2 regions of the Armatimonas rosea genome follow, and region 2 is predicted to be linked to the other one. Evidence: riboswitches for the same ligand, from Rfam matches in the RefSeq annotation. Region 2 holds a riboswitch; the other holds the start of a gene.
The links. Region 2 has a riboswitch for nickel and cobalt ahead of HNQ39_RS17915 (heavy metal translocating P-type ATPase). Riboswitches for the same ligand answer to the same signal wherever they lie in the genome.
Positions count from the first base shown of each region.

Region 1: it holds a riboswitch for nickel and cobalt, as region 2 does, so the genes downstream of both, HNQ39_RS30935 (QcrA and Rieske domain-containing protein) here and HNQ39_RS17915 (heavy metal translocating P-type ATPase) in region 2, are expected to answer to the same signal.

Region 1 is NZ_JACHGW010000013.1:12,261-17,559, reverse strand. It holds gene HNQ39_RS29240 (ferritin family protein) at 169-756, shown strand; NiCo riboswitch at 776-872, shown strand; partial or broken gene HNQ39_RS30935 (QcrA and Rieske domain-containing protein) at 1,164-1,286, shown strand; gene HNQ39_RS29230 (hypothetical protein) at 1,461-1,988, shown strand; gene HNQ39_RS29225 (hypothetical protein) at 2,031-2,354, opposite strand; gene HNQ39_RS30930 (IS1 family transposase) at 2,380-2,793, opposite strand; gene HNQ39_RS30925 (IS1/IS1595 family N-terminal zinc-binding domain-containing protein) at 2,835-3,107, opposite strand; gene HNQ39_RS29210 (efflux RND transporter permease subunit) at 3,352-5,299, opposite strand, start outside.
Region 2 is NZ_JACHGW010000003.1:625,835-631,133, reverse strand. It holds gene HNQ39_RS17915 (heavy metal translocating P-type ATPase) at 1-1,283, opposite strand, end outside; NiCo riboswitch at 1,511-1,617, opposite strand; gene HNQ39_RS17910 (TolB family protein) at 1,668-3,176, opposite strand; gene HNQ39_RS17905 (hypothetical protein) at 3,407-3,706, opposite strand; gene dxs (1-deoxy-D-xylulose-5-phosphate synthase) at 3,678-5,299, opposite strand, start outside.

The DNA of each region.
Region 1 (5,299 bases), on a different contig from region 2:
CTTAACCTATCCTGACCTCTATGAGAGGACGATGAGAGGCTAATCTCAAACCGAAATGCCCCAAATTATGCTCTCATCGTCTTCTCATAGAGGCGGCGTTATGCTTGAGCCATGAAAACAATAAACCGTAACCGACAGATTCCAGCCGCTCTCGCTTTGTGTATAGGAGTGCTCGCGGCGACCCAGAGTGGTGCGCTTTCACAGGCACAGCCGCTGGCTCAGACAAAGGGCAACCTTGAGAAAGCCTATGTGGGCGAGACGACTGCCTGCTCTAAGTATCAAGCGTACGCCCAAAAAGCACGGGCAGAGGGAAAAAAGGGCGTCGCGAGCCTGTTTGAGGCTGCTTCTCAAGCGGAAGCGATCCATGCCAGCAACCATGCCAGCGTTTTGGCGACTCTCGGTGAGGCCAATCCTAAATCTGGCGCATTCTCTGGGAAGGTTGGCTCGACCCAGGCGAACCTGAAAGATGCCTGGCGGGGGGAGACAGAGGAGAAGGATCAGATGTATCCTGCGATGTTGACCGTGGCTACGTCGGAGAAGCAAGTCGGGGCACAGCGTACCTTCCGCTTTGCATTGGCTGCCGAGCGCCAGCACGCAGCCCTCTACTCTGCGGCAATGACAAACCTCAACTCAGGGAAGAAGGATATTGGGCTCAAGTCCTTCTCTGTCTGCCAAACCTGTGGGGCAACGCAGCAGGGCAACGCTCCCAAAGCCTGTGTGACCTGCAAAGGCACTAAGTTCGACAAAATTAAATAACAACCGCCGTTTCAGATGAACGGTGGAACCTCAGATCAAGCGGCTCCCTCCGGTTAAGGGAGTGCAGCTGGGCCTCGATACCGAGGCAACAGGACTTCAAGCCCTGTGGGACTAGCATGTAAATGTTGGCTTCCACAGGGCTTTTTCAGTTGGTTTAAGGAGTTGAAAATGAACGATGAAGTAGAGACGAAGGGCTGTGACATAACGCGCCGTCATGCCCTACAGATCGCGATTCAGGGGAGCCTTGTGCTCGTAATGGCAGGGCTTGGTTCTGGGGAGGCAGAAGCGGCCACCTGGGAGCAGGTTGGCACTACGGGGCAGTTTACGGTGGGAACGCCGCGCCGACTCACTCTCAAGAACGGCCAAGTGATCTTTGTTACGCGGCAGGATAAGGCCTCTCCGCGCGTTGCACCCATGAAGGCGGTGAGGTGCGCTGGGAAGCTAAGCAAAAACGGTTCATCTGCCCGCTCCATGGAGCAACCTTTGCCGTGACAGGCAAAGATCCTAAGGGGGCTGCGCGCGCTCCCCTAGCAACCTACCCGATACAGCTCAAGGGTGCCAGTGTGCAGATAGACACCGCAAAACTCGGTCCGGTGCCAAAGAAGCAGCACCGGGAGGGTGACGATGAGGACGACGAGCATGGCAGAAAACACGAGTCCGGCAAGCGCCGCCGTGACGATGACGAAGAGAGGTAATGACCAACAATGAATCCCGCATACCTTCACCTGGTTCTCAACCACTTGCCCGTACTTGGGACATGGTTCGGGCTCCTGCTTCTGAGCGCAGGCTTTATATTTAAGAGCAACGACCTTAAAAAGGCCAGTCTCGTCGTCTTTGTGCTCTGTGCTCTCGTGGCAATCCCCGTCTTCCTTACGGGCGAGCCTGCCGAAGGAAAGATAGAGGGGCTCCCGGGCGTCTCAGAGGGACTAATCGAAGCGCATGAGGCGGCGGCAAAATTTGCCTTGATCCTCGTCGAGATTCTTGGGACGGCCTCACTTCTTTGCCTTGTGTTTCTCCAGCGGGGCATTCGTGCCGCATCCCTGGTTCTCTTGGGCGTGTGGGGGCTAGCCTTGCTAACCGGTGGGCTTTTTGTCTACACGGCAAAGCTAGGAGGACAGATTCGGCATACGGAAGTTCGAGATCCAGGCTCTAGCGGAGGGGTAGCAGCCAGTAGCAGTGCCCTTGACTCGGGCGAGGAAAATCGTAAAAAGGGCGAGCACGACGATGATTAGCGCGGTGCTGTGGAGGAGGGGAAGCCCCTCCTCCGTGTTGCGTTACTTGCGGGTACCGTAGAGCACGTTGTCAACAACCAAGTAGTTTTTGATATTGGTGGCCATGCTCACACTGTTTATCGGGCCGCTATCAGAAACGAAACCCACGAACTGGAAGCCATTAGATGCTCCGCCGTTGGTGGCAAGTGTATAGCTGTCTCCCGTCGAAAGGTTGATATAGAGAGTGTCTTTCTTATAGAGGCGTGTATTGACATAAGTTGCGACCGCCGTTGGATTCGAGGAAAAGCTCATGGTGAGGTCGTGCTGAGCAGTCATCACGCCACCCGTGCCGTAGTTGAAGAGTATTGGTGAATTGGCGGGATCCACAACGTAGATCGGGAAGTAGCTCCGGTTATCCCTCTGACTGCGTTGATTTCTTCACCCTAGCAGGCCAGCGTTTATGACAGGCTTGATTGTGAGCGATCACCGCGAAGGCAACACGCTTGCGCATACCAGCTGTATCACGAGGACCCGAGGAGCGGCGAACCAGAAAGCTACAACGGTGACGCAGAGAATTATTGACTCCCTCAACCACGCTGGTTCGACCCTCAAATTTGTAACCGATGCGGTGTTGCCAATCCGAAAAGAAAGCCTGATAGGCTCCGTATCCATCTGTGTAGACGAGACGTTTACGGTACGAATCCGGCAGCTGCTCGTAGAGTTGACCCAGCCAGTGCCACTTGCGATCCCCGATTACATAGCCCAGAATCTGGCTGCTATAGCGAGAAACAGCAGTCCAGAGCCAGAGATTCTTGCGTTTGCTGATACACAGCTCATCGATCTCTACCGAGTCCTTGGCAAGGGGAATCAGTTCAGGGAGGTCGGTAGATTTTTTTTAGCGATGTTATTGACGGTCGTCCAACTAACGCCAAAGATGCGCAAGATGACGTTGATAGGCACCCTTTCTTCCAGAGCTGCCTCGATGAGTTTGACTTTCTGTGGATCGACTCTTCTGGGATTTGGGTTAGGGGTGAAGGTCTTTTTGCAGTCGAGGCACCGGCATCTTTCTGTTCCTCCGCGATTGGTTCCATGCTTGACGAGGGCATCGCTGCTGTTGCAATGAGGGCAAGTAAGAGTCATTGTGATCATGGTATTCTTGCCGTGCAAGATTCATGCCAAAGTCAACGCAGTCAGAGGAATATCCTTATAGGGGACATCGGCAGTAGACGTTGTTTGCTGCCGTGCCGAGGCGCTGGTCGCTGTGAAAGCCGCAAGCCCCGCCGTTAGGGAGAAGAGTGCTACTGCGAGGGGTAAAATGGATCGTTTCATAGTTGATACCGTATTACTTTCGTCTTTCAGGGAAGCTCTTGACCGCGTAGCGCTCCTATCCCTGATACCGTTTCCCCCAGAGCGCAGAGTAGAGTGCTGGTGCCAGAACGAGCGTGAAGAGCGTGGACATCGAGAGTCCACCAATCACGGCAATGGCTAAAGGACGCTGAAGCTCGGCCCCCGCACCAATTCCCAGAGCAAGCGGGAAGAGCGTCAGAATGGCCGTGAGGATTGTCATGAGCTTGGGGCGCAGGCGGACTTTCCCCGCGTAGACCAAGAGCTCGTCGAGGGGCATCTTCTCGCGCTGGGCGAGCTGGCGCGTGTAGTCAAAGAGAAAGATGCCGTTCTCCGTGACGATTCCAATGATCATGATCGCTCCGGTGATCGAGCCGATATTGAGCGGGGTATGGGTGATGCTCAGGGCCAGGACCACTCCCGAGAGAGAGGCGATAGCAGCAACAAAGAGCGCAACCGGCTCTTCAAAAGAGCGGAAGTAGAATAGCATCACCAAAAAGACGAGCACGATCACCACACCCAGAATCTCAAGAAGCTGCTGGAATGACTCCTGCTGGCTCTCGTACTGCCCGCCGTATTCAATGATATAGCCGGGCGGGAGCGAGAGGGTCTTGAGCTGGCTCTGGATGTCTTGGATCGCACTGCCGAGGTCGCGACCGCTCAGCTGCGCGGTGACGGCGAGCATGGGGCGTAGCCCCTGGCGCTCCGTCTCTGTGCTTCCCTCGGTGCGCTCGATCTTCGCCAGTGTCGCCAAAGGAACCATCGTCCCACTCGGAGTGGCAATCTGAAGGTTCTGGAGAGAAGCCAAGCCCTCCTGCCGCTTGCCTTGGCTCCAGACACGCACGGGGATCTGGCGCTCCCCGTTCTGGACAATCGTGGTCACCACGTCCCCGTACATCGCAGCGTTCACCGCGGCACTCACCGACTCAGGCGTCATCCCCACCGCGGCAGCTTGCTGCTTGTCCACCTTGAGCTCGATCTCAGGGCCGCTCTGGGTAACACCATCAAACTCATCCACCACCCCAGCCACCGATTTCACGCGCTTGCCCACCTCCGGGGCGAGTGCCTGGAGCTTCTTAATATCATCCCCAAAGATACGCACTTCGATAGGCTTGGGAGCGCCTGCAAGGTCACCGATCAAGTCTTGGAGGATCTGGGCGAACTCGATATCTACCCCAGGGACTTCCTCATGGATCTTGTCGCGCAGCTCGTCCATGATCGCGCCCACCGCCCGGTTGCGCTGCCCGTGGGGCTTCAGGCGCACGAGAAAGTCACCATCGTGCGGGTAGGTCAGGTGGAAGCCCAGCGCCGCCCCAGTGCGACGTGAGTAGGCTTGAATCTCCGGTGTCTCGGCGAGCTTTTCCTCGATCTGGCGGCAGATGCGATCTGTTTCGGTGAGAGAGGTGCCGGGTGGCATCTTATAATCAAGGACAAAGCCGCCCTCGTCCATGTCCGGCATGAAGCCCGTCTCCAGCCGTGTAAAGAGAATGAAGACGCCAAAGAGCGCGGGGATCAGTAGCACAAAAAACGAGACTTTGTTGCGAAGTACCGTGGTCAGAACCCGCTCAAAGACATGGCTCACCACCTGCATCAATCGTCCCTGGGACTCTTCATGATGCTCGCCCGGTGTGGTGCTGGCATTGCCTGATGTAGTGCTGGCATTGCCTGATGTAGTGCTGGTATTACCTGATGTAGTGCTGGTATTACCTGTTGTCTTCAGCCAGCGGGCGGCGAGAATTGGGGCGATCACAACGGCCAGCACGAGCGAGACGGTAAGAGTCAGCACAATGGTCAGCGCAAGTGGCGCGAAGAACTGCCCGGTGATTCCCGAGAGCAGGGTCAGAGGAACGAAGGTCACAATCGTGGACAGCGAGGATGCTCCCATCGCGGGCCCGATCTCCTTCAGGGCGCGCCCCACGGCGTCATGTGCAGCAAAACCATCCTGCATGTGCCGGTAGATATTCTCCACCACCACAATCGCATCGTCT
Region 2 (5,299 bases):
CCGGCGTAGCGATTATCAACAAGGACGACACACTCCATTCCCGCGACCGCCTCCGGGAGGGCAGCGGCCTGATCGGGGTAGTGCGTCGTGAGCTTCTTGCGGCTGGTGACATGCACACTGCGCCCCGAGATCTCCGCACGGAGCCCGTCGCCAGGGAGCTCCCTCACCTCGCTGGCGTCTCGCAGGGTGAGCGTCTTCTCCTCGGCGGCCTCGAGAATCGCACTGGAGAGCGGGTGCTTGGAGTAGCGCTCCAGGCTGGCGACCAGGGTCAGGAGCTCGTCTTTATCGAAGCCTGGCACGGTGAGGAGCTCGGTGAGCCTGGGCTTGCCGTAGGTGAGGGTCCCGGTCTTGTCGAAGAGGGCGACCTTACACGTGCTCAGGTTCTCCAGCACCGACGGGTCTTTGATGATAATGCCCTTGCGCGCCGCCAGCGAGATAGAGCCGATGATAGCGATGGGGATGGCGATCAGCAGCGGGCAGGGCGTGGCGATCACCATCACGGCAAGAAAGCGCAGGGGGTCGTGGGTGACGAGCCCGGCGACCAGTGCGATCCCGACGGCAAGCGGCGTGTACCAGGCCCCGAGCTTGTCGGCGATCCGGCGGAGCTGGGGGCGGTTCTGCTCGGAGTCGCGCATCACCTGCATGATCCGGGCGTAGCGCGAGTCCTGGGCAGGCTTGTCGCAGCGGATGGTGAGCGCGCTCTCGCCATTGATCGCCCCCGAGAGCACGGTGGTCCCGGGTGCCTTGGAGACCTGGTACGGCTCCCCCGTGAGGTAGGACTCGTCCATAGCCCCGTGACCGTCGAGCACCGTACCATCGACCGGGCAGAGGGCATGGGGAAAGACCACGAGCGTGTCTCCCACCCCAACCTCCGCCAAGGGCACCTCGGTGAGTTGCTCGCCCACCTTGCGCTGCGCCAGGGTCGGCATGCGCTTGGCGAGGGCTTGCAAAACCGACGACGCGCTCTTTGTCGCATAGGCCTCCAGCGCCTCGCCGCCCGAGAGCATCAGCACAACCAGCGCTCCGGCGAGATACTCCCCCAGCAGCACCGAGGTCACGATGGAGATTCCCGCCAGCAAGTCCGAGCCGAACTCACGCCGGGCGAGCTTCTGCAAGAGCTCCCAGACCAAGGGAGTGCCCCCGAGCGCCAGCACCGCAAAGAGTGGCAGGTTGGTAGGAAGCGAAGCGGCGTGAAATCCGAAGCGTAGCCCCAGGTGGAGCGCGATCCCCGTGAGCGCCAGTAGCGCGATCCCGAGCTGTAGTCGTGTTGTTTTCTCGTGCATATTCTCTCTGCTCACAAGCCGGCCTTCGCGTGGACGGTAAACGTCCCGCTCACCCAGAGGGTACCCGGGCCTTTGGCCGCCTCCTCGTCCCTCGTCGGTACAGGCTTGTTCCGAGCGAAGCGAGGCGGCGCGAAGCGCCCTATAGCCGCACGATTTCCGTGCTGGCTTGCCCGACGTTTACCGTCTGGGCACAACGCAAAAGCCCTGTGAGACGTAACGATGTAATCGTCAGTCCCACAGGGCTTGGTGTCCTGCTGCCTCTCATTCGTTTTAGAGAGAGGCCCGGCTGCACTTATCGGAGCTACCCACAAGCCGCCTGATCTGTGAAGATTCTATCCGAGAGCCCACCCCCACGCCATCCCCTAAACGGCGGAGTCAACCCGATCAGAAAACAAACCCAGACCATGAGGGGGCTGTGTCGTGTCCATCCACCGTCGTGAGGCGGACCACCTGGCTCCCATCAACATTCATCACCTCAATCTCGTCGTTGTTGCTGAACCCACCAAACCCCTCATTTGCCTGGAAGACAATTTTTGTTCCATCAGGAGAAAAGCGTGGAGAGTAGCGCCCGCTTGCAGATATCTGCGTCACCCCGGTCCCATCCGAATTCATAATACAAATAGAGGTATTTAAATTTTTATAAAAGTTATACATAATTCTCTTTCCATTTGGAGAAAACGAAATCCCAGAGACGTTTCCCGATGGATCATTCGACAGTTTCTTCTGCCCCGTGCCATCTACATTCATGATCCAGAGCTCAGAGCTCCTGACAAATGCAATCTGAGCCCCGTCTGGCGAGATAACGGGTGACGATTCCAACTCCGACGATGCCGTCAGGCGTCGCTTCTCACTTCCATCAATATTCACACTATAGATAGTGCTTGCTCCTGTCTGGCTGTTGGTGAAGAGGATTTTACTTCCATCTGGGGTGAAACACGTCGCGGCGTCTGTTCCTGGACCACTCGTTAAGTTTTTGGCTCCCGTTCCATCAACATTCATCAGGTAGAGATCTCCCTCCGTGGGATTGTCATATCGGGTATAGACAATACTCTTCCCATCCGGCGAGAAAATCGGAGATCGCTCCTGAACCGTGTTGTTCGTAAGCCGTGTCTGGTTCGTGCCATCCGCGTTCATGATATAGATCCCGGCCGCTCCATATCTTTGGCTGACAAAAACAATACGGGTGTTGGCCAAGGTGAGACCGTTCTGGAGCGCCACGGCAACCGTCTTCCCGGACTCTTTTTCCCGCACGGAGACCGTCACGCGCCCCGGATTCACCGCGGTGATCGTCGCGCTTGCCGCCGACGGAACCAGGTTAAAATCGACAGAGTTGCTGCTACTCCACTCCCACAGCGACGGGTCTACCAAGACAGTCTCATCCAAGGAGTTGAGCGCCTGAGCAGTCAGGGTGCGTGGCTCTCCGATTACCAAGGGGCTGGCATCGTAGCCCAGCTGCACCCGAGAGATGGTGGAGTCCATCGTGACCGTGGCCTCCGCGGTCTGACGCGCCACGAGCACGAGGGGAACGGTTCCGGTCGCCTGTGCCACACCGGTTCCATCGCTGTTGGGGTAGGCCGTGGCCTTCACCTGGACGGTCTGAACCTCCAGGTCGTTGAAGACCACGGTGCTGGTGTTCCCCGATGCGGGGCGGGCGACGACCTTGGGAGCTCCGAGCAGTGCCCCCTGGCTATCGCGAATCTCTACCTTGATACTCTGTGCCGCAAGCGGGATAAGCCGCGTCCGCTCGGGCCAGCGAATGGTAAAGGCGACGCTGGCACTGCGCGACGTTCCTACACCAGCTCTAGAGTCCGAGCCACCACAACCCACAAGCACGCCGAGCCCCAACAACGAGAACAAGCAGGTGATTCCGACGACTGAGATACGATTTCGCATTCTACTCCCACTCCCTAACGACAGCTAAGTTTACTACATCCCTTGTAGGTGGAGCAAAGTAATCCGCGTTTTTCTAAGATTGCGTAACGCATCACCGGCTGTCACAAGGGAGCTGGGGACAGAGCCGGTCCTGGGTTCACACCTGGCTCCTGGGCGGTGTCTTGCTCTTCGCTGGAACACTGGTGGCTATTTTCTGCCCGAAAAAGGAGCTCGCCGTGGTCGCGTCCTTACTACTGCTTGGCGGAATCGTCTTCTCGCTCCAAGGGCTTCTGAGCTGACGGGTTATTCCATCGCCGTTTTATCAGCCAGATACTTCCCACTATCAGATTGACCGCAAAAACGATAATCGACGTGGTGACCAGTGCCGCTATGAAAAGCAGACCTACAGGAGTCAGTGCCGCTAGCTCCTGTGAGGTAAGCTTTCCAGCCTGGTATGCCTGCTCATCGCGCCAGTTTATGTAAAGCGCAGAGGCCACGGGCACCCCGAGCCAAAAAATCAGGTTACCGGCTAGCCAGAGTGCGATTTTCATGGAGCAGGACCTCGGCCGCTTTGACAATCGCGGCGGCGTCCATTCCGACCAGCTCGCGCAGCTTGGGGATCGTCCCGTGCTCCACAAAGTGATCCGGCAGGCCGATTCGGGTCACTTGCACCTCGGTGAGGCCACGGTCGGCGAGGAGCTCGACAATCGCGCTGCCAAAGCCTCCCGCCAGGATACCGTCCTCGACCGTGATGAGCTTTTTGGTGCGGCGCGCGAGGGCGAGAATGGCCACTTCATCAAGCGGCTTGACCCAGCGCGCGCTGAGAACCTCGACGGAGTGCCCCTGGGTCTCCAGCGTGTTGGCGGCGATCAGCGCCTCGCTGACGATCGGACCGAGGGTGACAATGCCGATATCGTCGCCGCGCCGCAGGGTCTCGGACTGTCCGAGCTGGATTGGGGCGACCGTGTCGGTGAGGTTCTCGCCGCCACCGCGCGGGTAGCGCAGGGCGATGGGGCCCTTGCCATACGAGAGCGCGAACTTGGTCATCTCGCGCAGTTCCTGCGGGTCCTTGGGCGAGAGAATCACCAGATTGGGGATCGAGCGCAGGTAGGCGATATCCATCGTCCCATGGTGGGTCGCGCCATCGTCCCCGACCAGCCCCGCACGGTCGATCGCAAAGACTACCGGCAGGTTCTGGATACAGACATCGTGGACAATCTGGTCGTAGGCGCGCTGCAAGAAGGTCGAGTAGATCGCGCAGACTGGGGTGAAACCCTCGGCGGCGAGCCCCGCAGCGAAGGTCACCGCGTGCTGCTCAGCGATCCCCACATCGAAGTAGCGCTTGGGGAACTTATCGGCGAACTTGGCCAGGCCCGTGCCATCAGGCATGGCGGCGGTGATCGCGACTACTTTATCGTTATTCACTGCCACTTCATTGAGACTCTCGACAAAGGCCTGGGTGTAGGTGACCCCACTGGACTTCTTCTCCATCTTGCCGTCTTCGATCGAGAAGCCCGTGGTCGCGTGCCAGGTGCGCTGGTCTTTCTCGGCGGGCTCGTAGCCCTTGCCCTTGGTGGTCAGGACATGGAGCAGCACAGGGCCGTCGAGGTGCTTGGCGTGCTCGAACACTTGGATCAGAAAGTCCGTATCGTGGCCGTCGATGGGCCCGATGTACTGAAAGCCCAGCTCCTCGAAGAAGAGACCGGTGTTGGCGGGCGAGGTAAAGTGAGTGGCGGCGTGCTTGGCTCCGGCGGCGGTGCGGTAGAGCAGGCCATCTTTGTTGAGGGTCTTCTTGACCGTGCTCTCCACTTTCTGGTAGGTGGGCATGAGCCGCAGCTTCGCCAGGTAGGTCGCCAGCGCCCCGACATTCTCGGCGATACTCATCTCGTTGTCGTTGAGCACCACCAGCATCTTGGTCTTCTGGTCGCCGATATTGAGCAGTGCCTCCAGTGCCATCCCGCCGGTGAGCGAGCCGTCCCCGATAATCCCGATCACGCTCTCGTTGGAGCCACGCAGGTCGCGCGCCTTGGCAAACCCCAGCGCGGCGGAGAGGCTCGTCGAGGCGTGGCCCGCGCCAAAGAGATCAAACTCGCTCTCGTCGCGGCGCAGGAACCCCGAGATTCCCTGGTACTGCTTGATCGTGT